2 regions of the Modestobacter marinus genome follow, and region 2 is predicted to be linked to the other one. Evidence: predicted binding sites of a transcription regulator. Region 2 holds the regulator's gene; the other holds the start of a gene.
What was found. The regulator LexA, encoded in region 2, represses DNA repair genes until DNA is damaged. The targets are predictions, from matches to a motif close to TCGAACANNTGTTCGA.

Region 1 (7,248 bases), 520 kb from region 2:
AAGTCCACGGGTCCAGTCTGCCTCGCCGGGCGCGGGTCAGCGAGGAGGTGGGCCGTACCGGTTGGGGTGCGGCCGGGTGCCGAGGAAGCCGCAGGTGATCACCAGGACCAGCCAGCCGATGCCCGGGAGCAGGCTCCACAGCAGCCACCAGGCGGAGTGGTCGCGGTCGTGCAGCCGGGTCACGGTCGCCGCGATGTTCGGCACGATGAGCGCCAGGGCGACGAGCGCGGTCACCGGCCCGCCCTGGTCGGGGAAGAACCAGAGGACGTCGGCGACGTCGACGACGCCCTCCCGGTCCTCGAACCGCGGGTAGCTGTCCGGGAACCACTGGGCGTCGATCACCGAGGCCATCAGCCCGAGCAGGGCGATGAGCAGCACGTACCGCAGCCACCACTCGCTGCGCCGGATGCGGCCGGTGGGCAGGTACCAGCCGAGCAGGCCTCCGCGGCCGTCGTCCCCGGTCATCCCCCGACGGTCTCGCGGCAGCCGGTCGCCAGCGACCGCTGCGCGGCCTCGAGCACCCGGACGACGTCCCGCCCGAAGGTGACGTCGCAGGGGTGCACCCCACCGGTCAGCGCAGCGGCCTGCAGCTCGTCGACGGCGACCGCGTGGGCCTCGACCGCGGCACCGGACTCGGGCAGCAGCACCAGCCGGCCGGCGTCGCCGTGCACCCAGGTGTCGATGCCGGTGGCCAGCTCGGCCACGGTCGCCGAGACGGTCACCGTGCTCGCGCGGCCCTCGGGGTGGGTGAGCACCAGGTGGACGGTGTCGCCCTGCCCGGCGCCGGCCTGCACCGCGCTGACCGGCCCCAGGGTCGGGACGAGGAGGGAGAGCGCGTGCGGCCCGATGTCCCACAGCGCACCGTGCTCCAGCCGCCAGGGCGTCTCGAACGGCGAACCGGCCAGCCGGCCCAGCCAGGTGACCGCGCCGCCGGCCAGGGTGGTGCGGGACGCCTGCTCGAGCCAGGTGGACGTCGCCGTCCGGAAGCGGTTGGTGAAGAAGACCACCGAGGCGACCCCGGCGTCCTCGACCGCGGCGACCACCCGGTCGGCGGCGGCTACCGACAGCGCCACCGGCTTCTCCAGCAGCAGGTGCTTGCCCGCGGCGGCCGCGCGCTCGGCGAGCGGGGCCTGCACGTCCGGCGGGAGCGCGAAGCTGACCGCGTCGACGTCGGCGAGCAGGGCGTCGAGGTGGTCGGTGCCCGGGACGTCGAACTGCGCCCCGGCCGCCTTCGCCTTGGCCAGGTCCCGGCCCCACACGCCGACCAGCTCGGCGTCCGGGTGCCCGGCCAGGGACTTCGCGTGCACCTCGGTCGCCCAGAAGCCGGTGCCGAGCACCCCGAACCGCATGCTCAGACCACTCCCCCACGGCTGCCCACGGTCACTCCGCTCCTCGCTGCCACGTCCACGGGTCAGACGGCACCGAACTGGCGGTCACCGGCGTCACCGAGGCCGGGGACGATGTAGGCGTTCTCGTTGAGCCGCTCGTCGATGCTGGCGGTGAAGACGCGCAGCGGCAGGCCGCTGGCCTCCAGCCGCTCCAGCCCCTCGGGTGCGGCCAGCGCGCAGAGCACGGTGATGTCGGTGCAGCCTCGGTCGGTGAGCAGCGAGCAGCAGTGCACCAGCGAGCCGCCGGTGGCCAGCATCGGGTCGAGCACGAAGACCTGGCGGCCGACGAGTGACTCCGGCAGCGAGGCCATGTAGGCCTCCGGCTGGAAGGTCACCTCGTTGCGGGCCAGCCCGACGAAGCCCATCTGCGACTCCGGCAGCATCCCGTGCGCGGTGTCGGCCATGCCCAGGCCGGCGCGCAGCACCGGCACGATCAGCGGCGGTGCGGCCAGCCGGTAGCCGGTGGTGTCGGTGACCGGCGTGGTGATCGGCTCCTCAGCGACCGCCAGGTCGCGGCTGGCCTCGTACACCAGGATCTGGGTGAGCTCCCGCAGCGCGGCCCGGAAGGCGGCGTTGTCGGTGCGCTCGTCGCGCATCCGCGACAGTCGGGCGCGGGCGATCGGGTGGTCGACGACGGTCAGCTGCACGGCGCACACCGTATCGGCCGGCGACGACGGGTCAGGTGCGGAGCCGGGCAGCGGCCTCTGGGACTCCCGGCCCGGTGACCGCGGAGGCCGAGACCGACCGGCCCGTGGCCAGCAGCAGGAGGTCGCCGGCGGTGCCACGCACCTCCGGTCCTGCGCCCTCCGCCCAGGCGGTGTCGGTGGCCACCAACCGCACTCCGCACAGCCGCCGGACCGGGCGGCCGTAGAACGCGTTGGACCAGACGTGCTCCAGTGCCGGGACGGCGAGGTCCTGTGGCGTGGGCAGCCGGCGGCGGAGTGGGCGGACGATGTCCTGGCTGTGCACCAGGACGTCGACCAGCGGGTCCCAGGGGCTGGACAGCCCGACCCGGCGGTCGAGGGCGGCGGTCGCGCGCAGCTGCGCGGTGAGCACGCCCGGCGGGTGGGCTGCGGCGCGTTCCCGGGCGGCGCGGGCCTCGGCCCGGTCGAAGTCGCCGCGGGCCCGCAGGATGCCCAGCACCATCCCGGCGGTGGACTGCCGGGTGGAGAGGGTGAGGTGCGCCAGCACGTCGTGCACCGTCCAGCCGTGGCAGAGCGAGGGTGTCGTCCACTCGTCGCGGTGCACGGTGTCGAGCAGGTCGGCGAGCGCCCGCCGCTGCGCGGCGACCTCGGGGAGCATGGCGACACGGGGTACGGGCACGGGGTCCTCCGGGAACGGTCGACGTCGGTACCGGGTCAGGACCGCCGGACCCAGCCAGACTCATCGGCGAGCCGGCCCACGTGAGCGAGACGCAGCGGTGAGACGACGTTCGACCACCGGGCGAGACCGACGCCGGCGCCAGGCAGGACGACGAGACCAACGCCGGAAGACCAACGCCGGCGCCAGGCAGGACGACGAGACCAGCGCCGGCGCCAGGCAGGACGACGAGACGAACGCCGGGGCAGGGCACGACGATTGCGCGTGTCAGCGGACCAGTGGGCCGATGAGGATCTCGGTGTCGTCGGGGCGCCAGGTCCGCCATCGACCGTCGGGATCTCGTGCCACGCGGAAGCCGTGGTGGACCTTGGTGTGGTGCCGTTCGCACAACAACGCCGAGTTGCTCAACGACGTCTCACCGCCGTGCAGCCAGTGGATCAGGTGGTGCACATCGCACCAGTGGGTCGGTGCACCACAGCCGGCGAACACGCAGGACCTGTCCCGGCGTTCGACCGCCTTGCGCAACCCGGGAGTGACCACCCGGTGGTCCCGGCCCAGGTCCAGCGGGGTGCCGTCGGGACCCATCACGATCCGGGAGATGCTGCCGTCACAGGCCAGGTGGCGGGCCCGCGCGGCGGAGATCGTCGCCCCGAACCCCAGCTCCCCCGCACCGGCGCCGGTGGCCGGGTCGACCAGGTCGTCCAGGTCGATGCCCACCACGACGTGGGGCTTGACCGTGCGAAGGGTCGGCAGATTGCCAGAGGCGAGCTGGTTGTCAGCCAACTGGACCAGGGCGTCGGCGTTCTGCTGCGCCCGGGTCCGCACGTCACCCTGCGTGCGGTCCGCCTGCACGATCGACTCGATCGCCGCCTTCACCTTCTCGCCGCCGGTCGCATCCAGGTCGAACCGGCCGGTCACCGAACCATCAGCGTGCGTGGCGATCGTCAACCGCCGCCCCTCGGTCGGGTCCGGCTCCGGCCCGTCCGGGTCCAAGGCGTCCTCAAAGGCCTGGACCGCGGCGAGCAGCGACTGGTGCGGTGACGCAACGGCCACCCGCGCCCACACCTCATCGGAGGCCCCGAGGTCGATGCCCTGCTCCCCGGCGCGGGCGACCTCGACCGGACCGACCTTCCTGGCCACCACGTCGACCTGCTCCGCGGTCACCGACCCCTCGGCGAACCCGGCCGCCAGCACCGGGAAGTGCTCCAGGGCCCGCCCGGATCGCAGGATCCGCGAGGCCTCGGCCGGCGCGAGCCGCGCGTGCCCGATCAGCCACGACCGCATCGACTTCAGCCCGTCCCACTCCGCGGCCTGCACGATGTCGGACTGACGCACCGTGCGGGTCAACTCCGCCGCGACCCGATTGCCCAGCTGCACCAACATGGCCGTCCGGTCCAGCACCTGCCCGTCGGTGAGGGCGTGCAGGTCATCGGCGGCCAGGGCGTCCAGCGCGGAGATCAACTCGCTCACCGAACACCTCCTGACCCGTTCGAACGTGTGTGCGAAGAATACCGGCCGAACGGCCCACCGACCACTCGAATCCGCAGGTCAGAGGCTCATCCACAGATGTCAGCGAGCTCTTGACAGACCGACCCGGAGCTGACCGGGATCGCCGGCTGTGGACGGTGCCCTGCCGCCCGGCGCAGCAGTGGAGAATGCGGCGCATGACCCACGTGCTGGACCCGAACGCGCTGGCCGACCCCAGCGGCGGGACGGGCGCCCCGCCCGATCCGTTCGCCGACGTCACCCGCTCGAACGACGCCTTCCGCGCGTTCCTGCACGGCCTGCCCGGCGTCGACCAGGTCGGCGCCGAGGCACGGGCGAAGGTGCTGGGCACACGATCGATCAAGACGACCGCCAAGGCGTGGGCGATCGACACGGCGATCTCCATGGTCGACCTGACCACGCTCGAGGGCGCCGACACCCCGGGCAAGGTCCGCAGCCTGGCCGCCAAGGCCCGCCGCCCGGACCCGACGGACCCGGCCTGCCCGGCCGTCGCCGCGGTCTGCGTCTACGGCGACCTGGCCGGTGTGGCCAAGGAGGCGCTGGCCGGCACCGGCATCAACGTCGCCGCCGTCGCCACCGCCTTCCCCAGCGGCCGGGCCAGCCGCGAGGTCAAGCTCGCCGACGTCCGGGACGCCGTCGCCAACGGCGCCGACGAGATCGACATGGTCATCGACCGCGGCGCCTTCCTGACCGGCCGGTACCTCGACGTCTTCGAGGAGATCGTCGCCGTCAAGGAGGCCTGCGGGCCGGCACACCTCAAGGTGATCCTGGAGACCGGCGAGCTGGTCACCCTGGACGCCGTCCGCCGCGCCTCGTGGCTGGCGATGCTGGCCGGCGGCGACTTCATCAAGACCTCCACCGGCAAGGTCTCCCCCGCGGCCACCCTGCCGGTCTGCCTGGTGATGCTCGAGGCCGTGCGCGACTTCCGCGCCGCCACCGGCCGCCAGGTCGGGGTCAAGCCCGCCGGCGGCATCCGGACGACGAAGGACGCCGTCAAGCACCTGGTGCTGATCAACGAGACCGTCGGCGCGGACTGGCTGTCCCCCGACTGGTTCCGCTTCGGCGCCTCCAGCCTGCTCAACGACCTGCTCCTGCAGCGCCAGAAGCTCCGCACCGGCCACTACAGCGGCCCCGACCACGTGAGCGTGGACTGAGATGACCAGCCTGTTCGAGTACGCGCCCGCACCCGAGTCGCGGTCCATCGTCGACATCCGGCCCAGCTACGGGCTGTTCGTCGACGGGGAGTTCACCGACGGCACCGGCACGCCGCTGAAGACGGTCAACCCGGCCACCGAGGAGGTGCTCAGCGAGGTCGCCACCGGCAGCGATGCCGACGTCGACCGCGCCGTGCGGGCCGCCCGCCGGGCGTTCGTCAAGGTCTGGGGGCCGATGCGCCCGGCCGACCGCGGCAAGTACCTGTTCCGCATCGCCCGGCTGCTGCAGGAGCGGGCCCGGGAGTTCGCCGTCCTGGAGACGCTGGACAACGGCAAGCCGATCCGGGAGTCCCGGGACGTCGACGTGCCCCTGGCCGCGGCGCACTTCTTCTACCACGCGGGCTGGGCGGACAAGCTCGAGCACGCGGGCCTCGGGCCGGCTCCGCGACCGCTCGGCGTGGCCGGGCAGGTCATCCCGTGGAACTTCCCGCTGCTGATGCTGGCGTGGAAGATCGCGCCGGCGCTGGCAACCGGCAACACCGTCGTCCTCAAGCCGGCCGAGACCACTCCGCTGACCGCGCTGCTGTTCGCCGAGATCTGCCAGCAGGCCGACCTGCCGCCGGGCGTGGTGAACATCGTGACCGGTGCCGGGGAGACCGGCCGGGCGGTGATCAGCCACCCGGACGTCGACAAGGTGGCCTTCACCGGCTCGACCGAGGTGGGCCGCGCCATCGCCCGCGCGGTCGCCGGCACCGAGAAGCGGCTCACCCTGGAGCTGGGCGGCAAGGCGGCGAACATCGTCTTCGACGACGCGCCGATCGACCAGGCGGTCGAGGGCATCGTCCGCGGCATCTTCTTCAACCAGGGCCACGTCTGCTGCGCCGGCTCCCGGCTGCTGGTGCAGGAGTCGGTGCACGACGACGTCGTCGCCGCACTGCAGCGGCGGATCGGCACCCTGCGCGTCGGTGACCCGATGGACAAGAACACCGACCTGGGCGCGATCAACTCCGCGGAGCAGCTGGCCCGCATCCGCGAGCTGACCGCCTTCGGGGAGACCGAGGGCGCGACCTGCTGGCAGCCCGACGGCGACCTGCCCGACCGCGGCTTCTGGTTCAAGCCGACCGTCTTCACCGACGTCTCCCCCGCCCACCGGATCGCCCGCGACGAGGTCTTCGGCCCGGTGCTCTCGGTATTGACGTTCCGCACCCCGGACGAGGCTGTCGCCAAGGCCAACAACACCACCTACGGGCTCTCGGCCGGCATCTGGTCGGAGAAGGGCTCGCGGATCCTGAAGGTCACCGACCAGCTGCGCGCCGGCGTGGTGTGGGCGAACACGTTCAACGAGTTCGACCCCACCTCGCCGTTCGGCGGTTACAAGCAGTCCGGCTACGGCCGCGAGGGCGGCCGGCAGGGGCTGGCCGCCTACCTGAGGAGCGACTCCTGATGTCCGACCGGCTCACCGTGCGCAAGACCTACAAGCTCTACCTGGGCGGGGCCTTCCCGCGCTCCGAGTCCGGCCGCACCTACGAGGTCCTCGACTCCCGGGGGCACTTCCTGGCCAACGCGGCCTGGGCCTCCCGCAAGGACGGCCGGGACGCCGTGGTCGCCGCCCGGGGCGCGTTCCCGAAGTGGTCCGGCGCGACCGCCTACAACCGCGGCCAGGTGCTCTACCGGGTCGCCGAGGTGATGGAGGGCCGCGCCGCCCAGTTCGCCGAGGAGGTCGCCGCGGGCGAGGGACTGTCGGCCGCCAAGGCCCGCGCCGCGGTGGACGCCGCGATCGACCGCTGGGTCTGGTACGCCGGGTGGACCGACAAGCTCGCCGCCGTGCTGGGCAGCACCAACCCGGTCGCGGGGCCGTACTTCGGCTTCTCCGTACCCGA
Region 2 (7,248 bases):
GAACAGCTCGCGGGCGTCGACGGTCTCGATCACCGAACCGTCACCGCGGGCCCGGAGCCCGAAGTCGGTGCCCTCCTCGACCGCGCGCATGAACTCGTCGTTGACCCGGACCGAGTTGTTGGCGTTCTGGTACTGGACGCTGGTGATGTCCTTGCCGCCCAGGTCCATGTCGTACCCGGCGTCCCGCAGCGCGCGGATCTTGTCCTCCTCGCGCGCCTTGGTCTCGATGAACTCCTCGATGTCCGGGTGGTCGATGTCCAGGACGACCATCTTCGCCGCGCGGCGGGTGGCGCCACCGGACTTGATGGTGCCCGCGGAGGCGTCGGCGCCGCGCATGAAGGAGACCGGCCCGGAGGCGGTGCCGCCGGAGGAGAGCAGCTCCTTGGAGGAGCGGATCCGGGAGAGGTTCAGGCCGGCACCGGAGCCGCCCTTGAAGATCAGGCCCTCTTCCCGGTACCAGTTCAGGATCGAGTCCATCGTGTCGTCGACGGCCAGGATGAAGCAGGCGCTGACCTGCTGCGGGGAGGCCGTGCCGACGTTGAACCAGACGGGCGAGTTGAAGCTGAACACTTGGTGCAGCAGCATCCAGGTGAGCTCGTGCTCGAAGACCTCGGCGTCGCCCTCGCTGGCGAAGTAGTCGTGCTCACGGCCGGCCGCGCCGTAGGTCAGGACGACCCGGTCGATGAGCTGCCGCAGGCTCGTCTCACGCTGGGAGCTGCCGACCGCACCCCGGAAGTACTTGGTGGTGACGATGTTGGTGGCGTTGATGCTCCACTCGGCCGGGAACTCGACCCCGCGCTGCTCGAAGTTGATCGAGCCGTCCCGCCAGTTGGTCATGACGACGTCGCGGCGCTCCCACACGACCTCGTCGTAGGGGTGCACACCGGCGGTGGTGAACACCCGCTTGACCTTCAGGCCCTTGCCGCGGCTGGGGGCCTTGGCGGTGCGGCGGTTCCGGCTGGTGCTGAGGCGGTCGGCTGTCTCGGTCATCGTGCGAGGGCTCCCTGGGTCGGACTGGTGCGGTGGTGCTGGCGGAGCGGCTGGGGAAGCCGGCGGGGTGCCGGAGCCGGGTCGTGCGGTCTCCTCGTCGAGACCTGTCTAGCGGAGGGGTCGGACAGTTCTCACGGGCCGCCGGCGCTGCCGCCGTCGACTGGTCGCGGCCGCTCGGCAGCTCGCCGGCGGGTGGTCGTGCCGGTCGCGGGGCTCTCCCGGTCGCCGTCGACCGGGCCCCGCTCGGCGGGCGGCGCCTCGGAGGGCGTCGCGTCCGAGGGCTTCGCGTCGGAGGGCTTCGCGGCGCTGCGGGCCGGTGCACCGCGGAGCTCGGCGATCTCCTTCTCGAAGTCGGCGACCGAGGAGAAGCTGCGGTAGACGCTGGCGAAACGCAGGTAGGCGACCTCGTCCAGGTCGCGCAACGGGCCGAGGATGGCCAGGCCGACCTCGTGGCTGGGGATCTCGGCGCAGCCGGTGGCCCGCACGGCGTCCTCCACCTGCTGGGCGAGCAGGGCCAGCTGGTGCTCGTCGACCGGCCGCCCCTGGCAGGCGCGCCGGACGCCGGCGACGACCTTGCCGCGGGTGAAGGGCTCGCTCACGCCGCTGCGCTTGACGACGGCGAGGACCGCCTCCTCCACGGTGGTGAAGCGGCGCCCACAGCCGGGGCAGGAGCGTCGACGGCGGGTGGTCGCCCCCTCGTCGGTCTCCCGGGAGTCGATGACCCGGCTGTCGGGGTTGTGGCAGAAGGGGCAGCGCATGTCGATCTCCTCCTCCCCGAGGTGTCGTGCGGGGCCTGCCCACGGCGTCGTAAGACCGTGACCGGGCTCCCCGCCGAAGGCCGTGCTGTGGACTGCGCCGGGGACATCCGGTGGATGCGCCGGGGAGAACGTGTGGAACGGCTGTGGATGGCTTACAGCCCTGTAACTACTAGATGTTGTGGTGGAACCGTACGACCACCCCTACAGGTGTGCAAGCCCTGACGAGCGTGTCGTCTTCCGCATCTGCCCCGAGGACCCCGCCCGCCCCATCCGCGGCCACCCACACCGGGCTCGCCGGCCCCGATCGGGCAGGTCAGGGCCGCGACGCGAGGGCACGCCCGACACTCTCGGCGCACCGCCCGACCGGAGGTACGCCCACCGGCGGACGGCTCACGGGAGCTCGAGCACCTGGCCGGGGACGAGGTCGACACCGGGGAGGTCGTTCACGTCGAGCAGGGCGTCCACCACCGCGCGCCGGTCCTCCTCGGGCGCGATCTCCCCCGCGATGGACCACAGCGTGTCCCCGTCCTGGACCACGATCGTCGTCGAGCCCGCCAGCTCGAGGCCACCCCCGGCCCCGCCGACCTCGACCGCGATCGTCGCCGCGGCGACGGAGAGCCCGAAGGCGATGGACAGGCCGGCGACGACCCGCCGCCCACGCCGGGTGAGACGCAGGGGCGGCTGCTCGTCGCGACCACGGGCGGCGACCCGACCGGACCGCACCGACAGCCCGGCACACCCACCGCCGCGCACACCGCGGCCGCCGGTCGGGGCGTCGAGGCCCGTACGCCCTCCACCCACCCGGCCGGGCCCCGGTCGGACGACCGCGGGGGCCGCCGGCCGAGGCGCCCGCCGCAGCGCGGCGCCGCGGCCCGGCGCCGCCGTCCTGGGCGGACGCGTCACCGTCCGCCCGGTCGGGAACGGGAGGACGACCGCCGCGACGGGAGACGCAGCGGTGAGCTCGGGCTGGGGACTGGCCATCGGAGTGCTCCAGGGGTCTCACGGTGCCGGACGGTCGAACAGGCGTTCGAATCGAACGCCTGCGCGATGTCTACCGCACACCTCCGACAGGAACACGCCGACACGGCGACTCCTTCGAACACGTGTTTGAACGAAGGGCCCGGAGGCGATACGGTTCCGAGGCGATCGAGGGCGGCGTCCGCGGTCCCGGCTCGCCGTGGTCACACGGCTGTCGGTGCGGCAGAGCGCCGGGAACTGCTGCCGAGGCAGCCGGACGAGGAGGACACATGGCGGTCGACGGCCCGAAGGCGCGCGGCGGCACGAGTCCCTCGCGGCGTGGCGCGTCCAGCACGACACCCGCCGACGACGCAGCGCCGACGGCGGCGGGCGCCGCGGTGCGCGAGTTCCCCGACCGGTCCGCCGACGGCGACGGTCTGACCCAGCGGCAGCGCCGGGTGCTCGAGGTCATCCGCGACTCCATCGAGCGCCGCGGCTACCCGCCCTCCGTCCGGGAGATCGGCGAGGCGGTCGGCCTCTCCTCGGCCTCGTCGGTGGCCCACCAGTTGTCGGTGCTGCAGCGCAAGGGGTGGTTGCGCCGTGACCCGAACCGGCCGCGTGCGCTCGACGTGCGACTGCCCGGTGACGCCACCGCGACGGGCACGAGCGAGCCCGCCGCCGAGGGGCCGGCCGGTCCGGGCGCGGCCGGTGCCGTCGACGACGCCACGACGCCTCGCCCCACGTACGTGCCCCTGGTCGGCCGGATCGCGGCCGGCGGTCCGGTGCTGGCCGAGCAGGCGGTCGAGGACGTCTTCCCGCTGCCCCGCGAGCTGGTCGGCGAGGGCACGCTGTTCATGCTGAAGGTGGCCGGTGACTCGATGGTCGACGCGGCGATCTGTGACGGTGACTGGGTCGTCGTCCGGCAGCAGCCGACCGCAGAGAACGGCGAGATCGTCGCCGCGATGATCGACGGCGAGGCGACGGTCAAGACGTACAAGCGGCGCGACGGGCACGTGTGGCTCCTGCCGCACAACGACGCCTACGAGCCCATCCCCGGCGACGACGCCACGGTCCTCGGCCGGGTCGTCACCGTGCTCCGCCGGGTCTGACCCGGGCGGGCGGCGCCGGGCCTCCGTTCAGGTCGGGCGCCGCCGACGCGTGCCGCCAGGTCCTCGGCCGGGTCGCCACCGCGCCCGCCCTCAGGCCGGGCGCCGCCGCAGCTTGCCGCCCAGCCACACGAGGACGGTGGCCACGGAGGCGGCGATGAGACCGGCGGTCAGCGGCTCCACCCCACCGGCGGTCGCCAGCGACCCGGCCGCGTCCTCGGTGGCCGCCGCCGGGTCCGCCGGGGCGGTGCCCGCCAGGTCACCGGTGGCGGGCACCTGGGTGACCACCGCGGGCAGCCCCTCGCCGGCGACCAGCAGGTCCCGGTCGTTGGCCGCGAAGGTGATGGCCTCCCCCTGGGGTGCCTCCGGCAGCGGCACCCGCACCGGCGACCCGGCCAGCGCTCCGGCGACGTCCGAGCCGCTCAGCGGCCAGACGTAGGCGTCGGTGTAGGTCCGCAGGGCGATGCGCGAGCCGTCCGTGGAGACCGCACCACCGGTGACCATCAACTGTCCGGCCCGGCCCACCGGACCGCCCGGCGTGCCGGTCAACGTGAAACCGAGCGTCGCCACCTGGCTCATCGGCACGGTGGCCCCGTCGGCGAGGGGCGCATCGGGGCGGTACACGGAGCTGGCGCCGAGCACCTCCTTGGTCACCAGGTACGGGGTGCCGTCGGGCGCGAGCAGGAGCGCCTCGGCGTCGTGCGCCCCGTCGGGGTAGGTCAGCCTGGTCAGCACCGTGGTCCCGTCCGGGCGGAGGCCGATCAGCGCCACCGTCTCCCGGCTCTGCGCGTTGTCGCCGATGTCGGCGACCCAGAGGGTGCCGTCGACGGCGAGGGCGAGGTCCTCCGGGTCGTAGGGGTCGACCTCCGCGGAGCGCACCTCGCCCACCGCGCAGGCTCCGTCGAGCAGCAGCACCTCGACGCGGTCGCCGCCGTCGTTCATCGCGAGCATCGTGTCCCCGGCGCCGGCCAGGCCGGAGAGCTCGGGGAGCCGCGGGTCGGTGACCTCGCACCGGGTGACCGGCTCGCCGTAGGGAGCGGCCCCGTCGTCGGCAGCCGCGGACCCGGCCGGCAGCAGCGCGAGCAGCAGGCCGGCGGGCGCACAGAGGGCGGCGCCCGCCGCCGTCCTGCGGCGGGTGGCGCCGCTACGCCTCGGATCGGCCGGCTCTGGCACCGACCCAGCGTGACAGCACGGCAGCGTCCAGTGCGTGAACCACGCCCAACAGCAGGAGCCCGACCGAGAGCCCGACCACCGCGTCGGTGACCCAGTGGAAGTCCAGCGCCACCATGGCCACTCCCGTCGCCACCGGCCCCAGCACGCTGAGCAGCCAGGCGGCCCGCTGCACGCCGGCGGGCAGACGGTACTCGACGGCCTGCCACCGGGCCACGCCCCACATCAGGACGGCGTTCGCCACGTGGCCCGAGGGGTAGCTGGCCCCGTCCTGGTGGAAGAACGACCCGGGGAAGGCCGGGGCCGTGCGGCCGGTGCCCCACTTGAAGGCGTAGACCACGGTGGTGAGCAGGGCCAACGCGACGACCACCCGGACCAGCGGCACGAGGGTCCGCTCCCGCACGGCCAGCCAGGTGACCAGGCCGGCCAGCACGACGAGGATCGTCACCCGCCCGCCCAGCTGGGTGACCACCCAGATCGGCCAGTAGGCCCACGAGTCCCGCAGCGCCCAGACGCTGGTCACCTCGGAGACCCGCAGGTCCATCCGCTCCAGCCACCCGCGGCCCAGCAGGTTGACGGTGACCCCGACGGTGACCAGGGCGGCGAGGAGCAGGACCCACCACGGCGGCCGGCCCACGCCCACCACCCGTGGGACCGGCCGGTCGGCGGCGGTCGCCATGCGGTCCACCGCTCCCCTGGTCACCGCGTCACGGTACCGGGGCCGTGACCTGGTCGTGATCCACCGGGCGGTCCGCCGACCCCGCTGCCGCGGCGTGACACGTGTGCGCCGGCGGCAGCGGGGTCGCGCGTCAGTGCTCGACGGCCGGGGCCGTGAAGCCCTCGAGCTGCGCGGCCAGGCCCGCGTCGACCCGCGCGGTCAACCGGGTCCCGGTGGCCTCGTGCGCCTCCTCGACGACCTCGCCGTCCCGGTGCACCCGGGCGACCAGGTCACCCCGGTCGTAGGGCACGAGCACCTCGACGTCGATGTGCGGGTGCGGCAGCCGCTGGGCGATCACGTCGCGCAGCGCCTCGATGCCCTCGCCCGTCCGGGCGGAGACCCACATCGCCCCGGGGAGCGCCTGGCGCAGGGCCAGCATGTCCTCCTCGGTCATGGCGTCGACCTTGTTCACGACGATGAGCTCCGGCACGGCCGCGGCGTCGATCTCGTTGAGCACCGTGTGCACCGCGTCGATCTGGCCGAGCGGGTCGGAGTCGGACCCGTCCACGACGTGCACGAGCAGGTCGGCGGCGGCCACCTCCTCCAGCGTGGACCGGAAGGCGTCGACCAGCTGGTGCGGCAGGTGGCGGACGAAGCCGACGGTGTCGGTCATCGTGTACTCGCGCCCCTCGGGCGTCTGCGCCCGGCGGACGGTCGGGTCCAGAGTGGCGAACAGCGCGTCCTGCACCAGCACGCCGGCGTCGGTGAGCTGGTTGAGCAGGCTGGACTTGCCGGCGTTGGTGTAGCCGGCGATCGCCACGCTCGGCGTCGCGTTGCGGTCGCGGGAGTTGCGCTGCGTCGTGCGGGCGGTCGCCATGCCGGCGATCTCCTTGCGCAGCTTGCTCACCCGGGAGCGGATCCGCCGCCGGTCGGTCTCGATCTTCGTCTCACCCGGACCACGGGTGCCGATGCCGCCACCGCCGGCGACCCGGCCACCGGCCTGCCGGCTCAGCGACTCACCCCAGCCGCGCAGCCGGGGCAGCATGTACTGCATCTGCGCCAGCTCGACCTGGGCCTTGCCCTCCCGGCTGGTGGCGTGCTGGGCGAAGATGTCCAGGATCAGGGCGGTCCGGTCGACGACCTTGACCTTGAGCACCTTCTCCAGCTGGTTGAGCTGGCCAGGAGCCAACTCGCCGTCGCAGATCACCGTGTCCGCGCCGGTGGCTGCGACGACCTCACGCAGCTCGGCGGCCTTGCCCGAGCCGACGTAGGTGGCCGGGTCCGGCTTGTCGCGGCGCTGGATCAGCGCGTCGAGGACCTGGGAACCGGCGGTCTCGGCGAGCGCCGCGAGCTCCGTCAGCGACCGCTGGGCGTCGGCCACCGTCCCCTCGGTCCAGACGCCGACCAGGACGACCCGCTCCAGGCGGAGCTGCCGGTACTCGACCTCGGTGACGTCGGTGAGCTCGGTGCCGAGGCCCGCGACCCGACGGAGTGCGCCGCGCTCCTCCTTGACGTAGGAGCCGGTGGTGTCGTCGTCGGCGTCCCACTGGCCGGCCGGCGCGGGCTTGGTGTCGGGCATGCTCGCGAGCGCCTTGTCGACGCGGGCTTC

Region 1: the regulator LexA is predicted to act here: its motif matches at 4,198-4,213, upstream of FB380_RS10590 (HNH endonuclease signature motif containing protein).

The regions. Positions count from the first base shown of each region.
Region 1 is NZ_JAAMPA010000001.1:2,217,582-2,224,829, reverse strand. It holds gene FB380_RS10615 (DUF805 domain-containing protein) at 1-8, opposite strand, end outside; gene FB380_RS10610 (DUF805 domain-containing protein) at 37-465, opposite strand; gene FB380_RS10605 (Gfo/Idh/MocA family protein) at 462-1,349, opposite strand; gene upp (uracil phosphoribosyltransferase) at 1,412-2,035, opposite strand; gene FB380_RS10595 (maleylpyruvate isomerase family mycothiol-dependent enzyme) at 2,067-2,711, opposite strand; gene FB380_RS10590 (HNH endonuclease signature motif containing protein) at 2,976-4,178, opposite strand; gene deoC (deoxyribose-phosphate aldolase) at 4,373-5,368, shown strand; gene FB380_RS10580 (aldehyde dehydrogenase family protein) at 5,370-6,812, shown strand; gene FB380_RS10575 (aldehyde dehydrogenase family protein) at 6,812-7,248, shown strand, end outside.
Region 2 is NZ_JAAMPA010000001.1:2,741,113-2,748,360, reverse strand. It holds gene FB380_RS13025 (vitamin B12-dependent ribonucleotide reductase) at 1-990, opposite strand, end outside; gene nrdR (transcriptional regulator NrdR) at 1,122-1,748, opposite strand; gene FB380_RS25995 (LysM peptidoglycan-binding domain-containing protein) at 2,139-2,471, opposite strand; gene lexA (transcriptional repressor LexA) at 2,996-3,814, shown strand; gene FB380_RS13005 (hypothetical protein) at 3,905-4,984, opposite strand; gene FB380_RS13000 (phosphatase PAP2 family protein) at 4,956-5,684, opposite strand; gene hflX (GTPase HflX) at 5,791-7,248, opposite strand, start outside.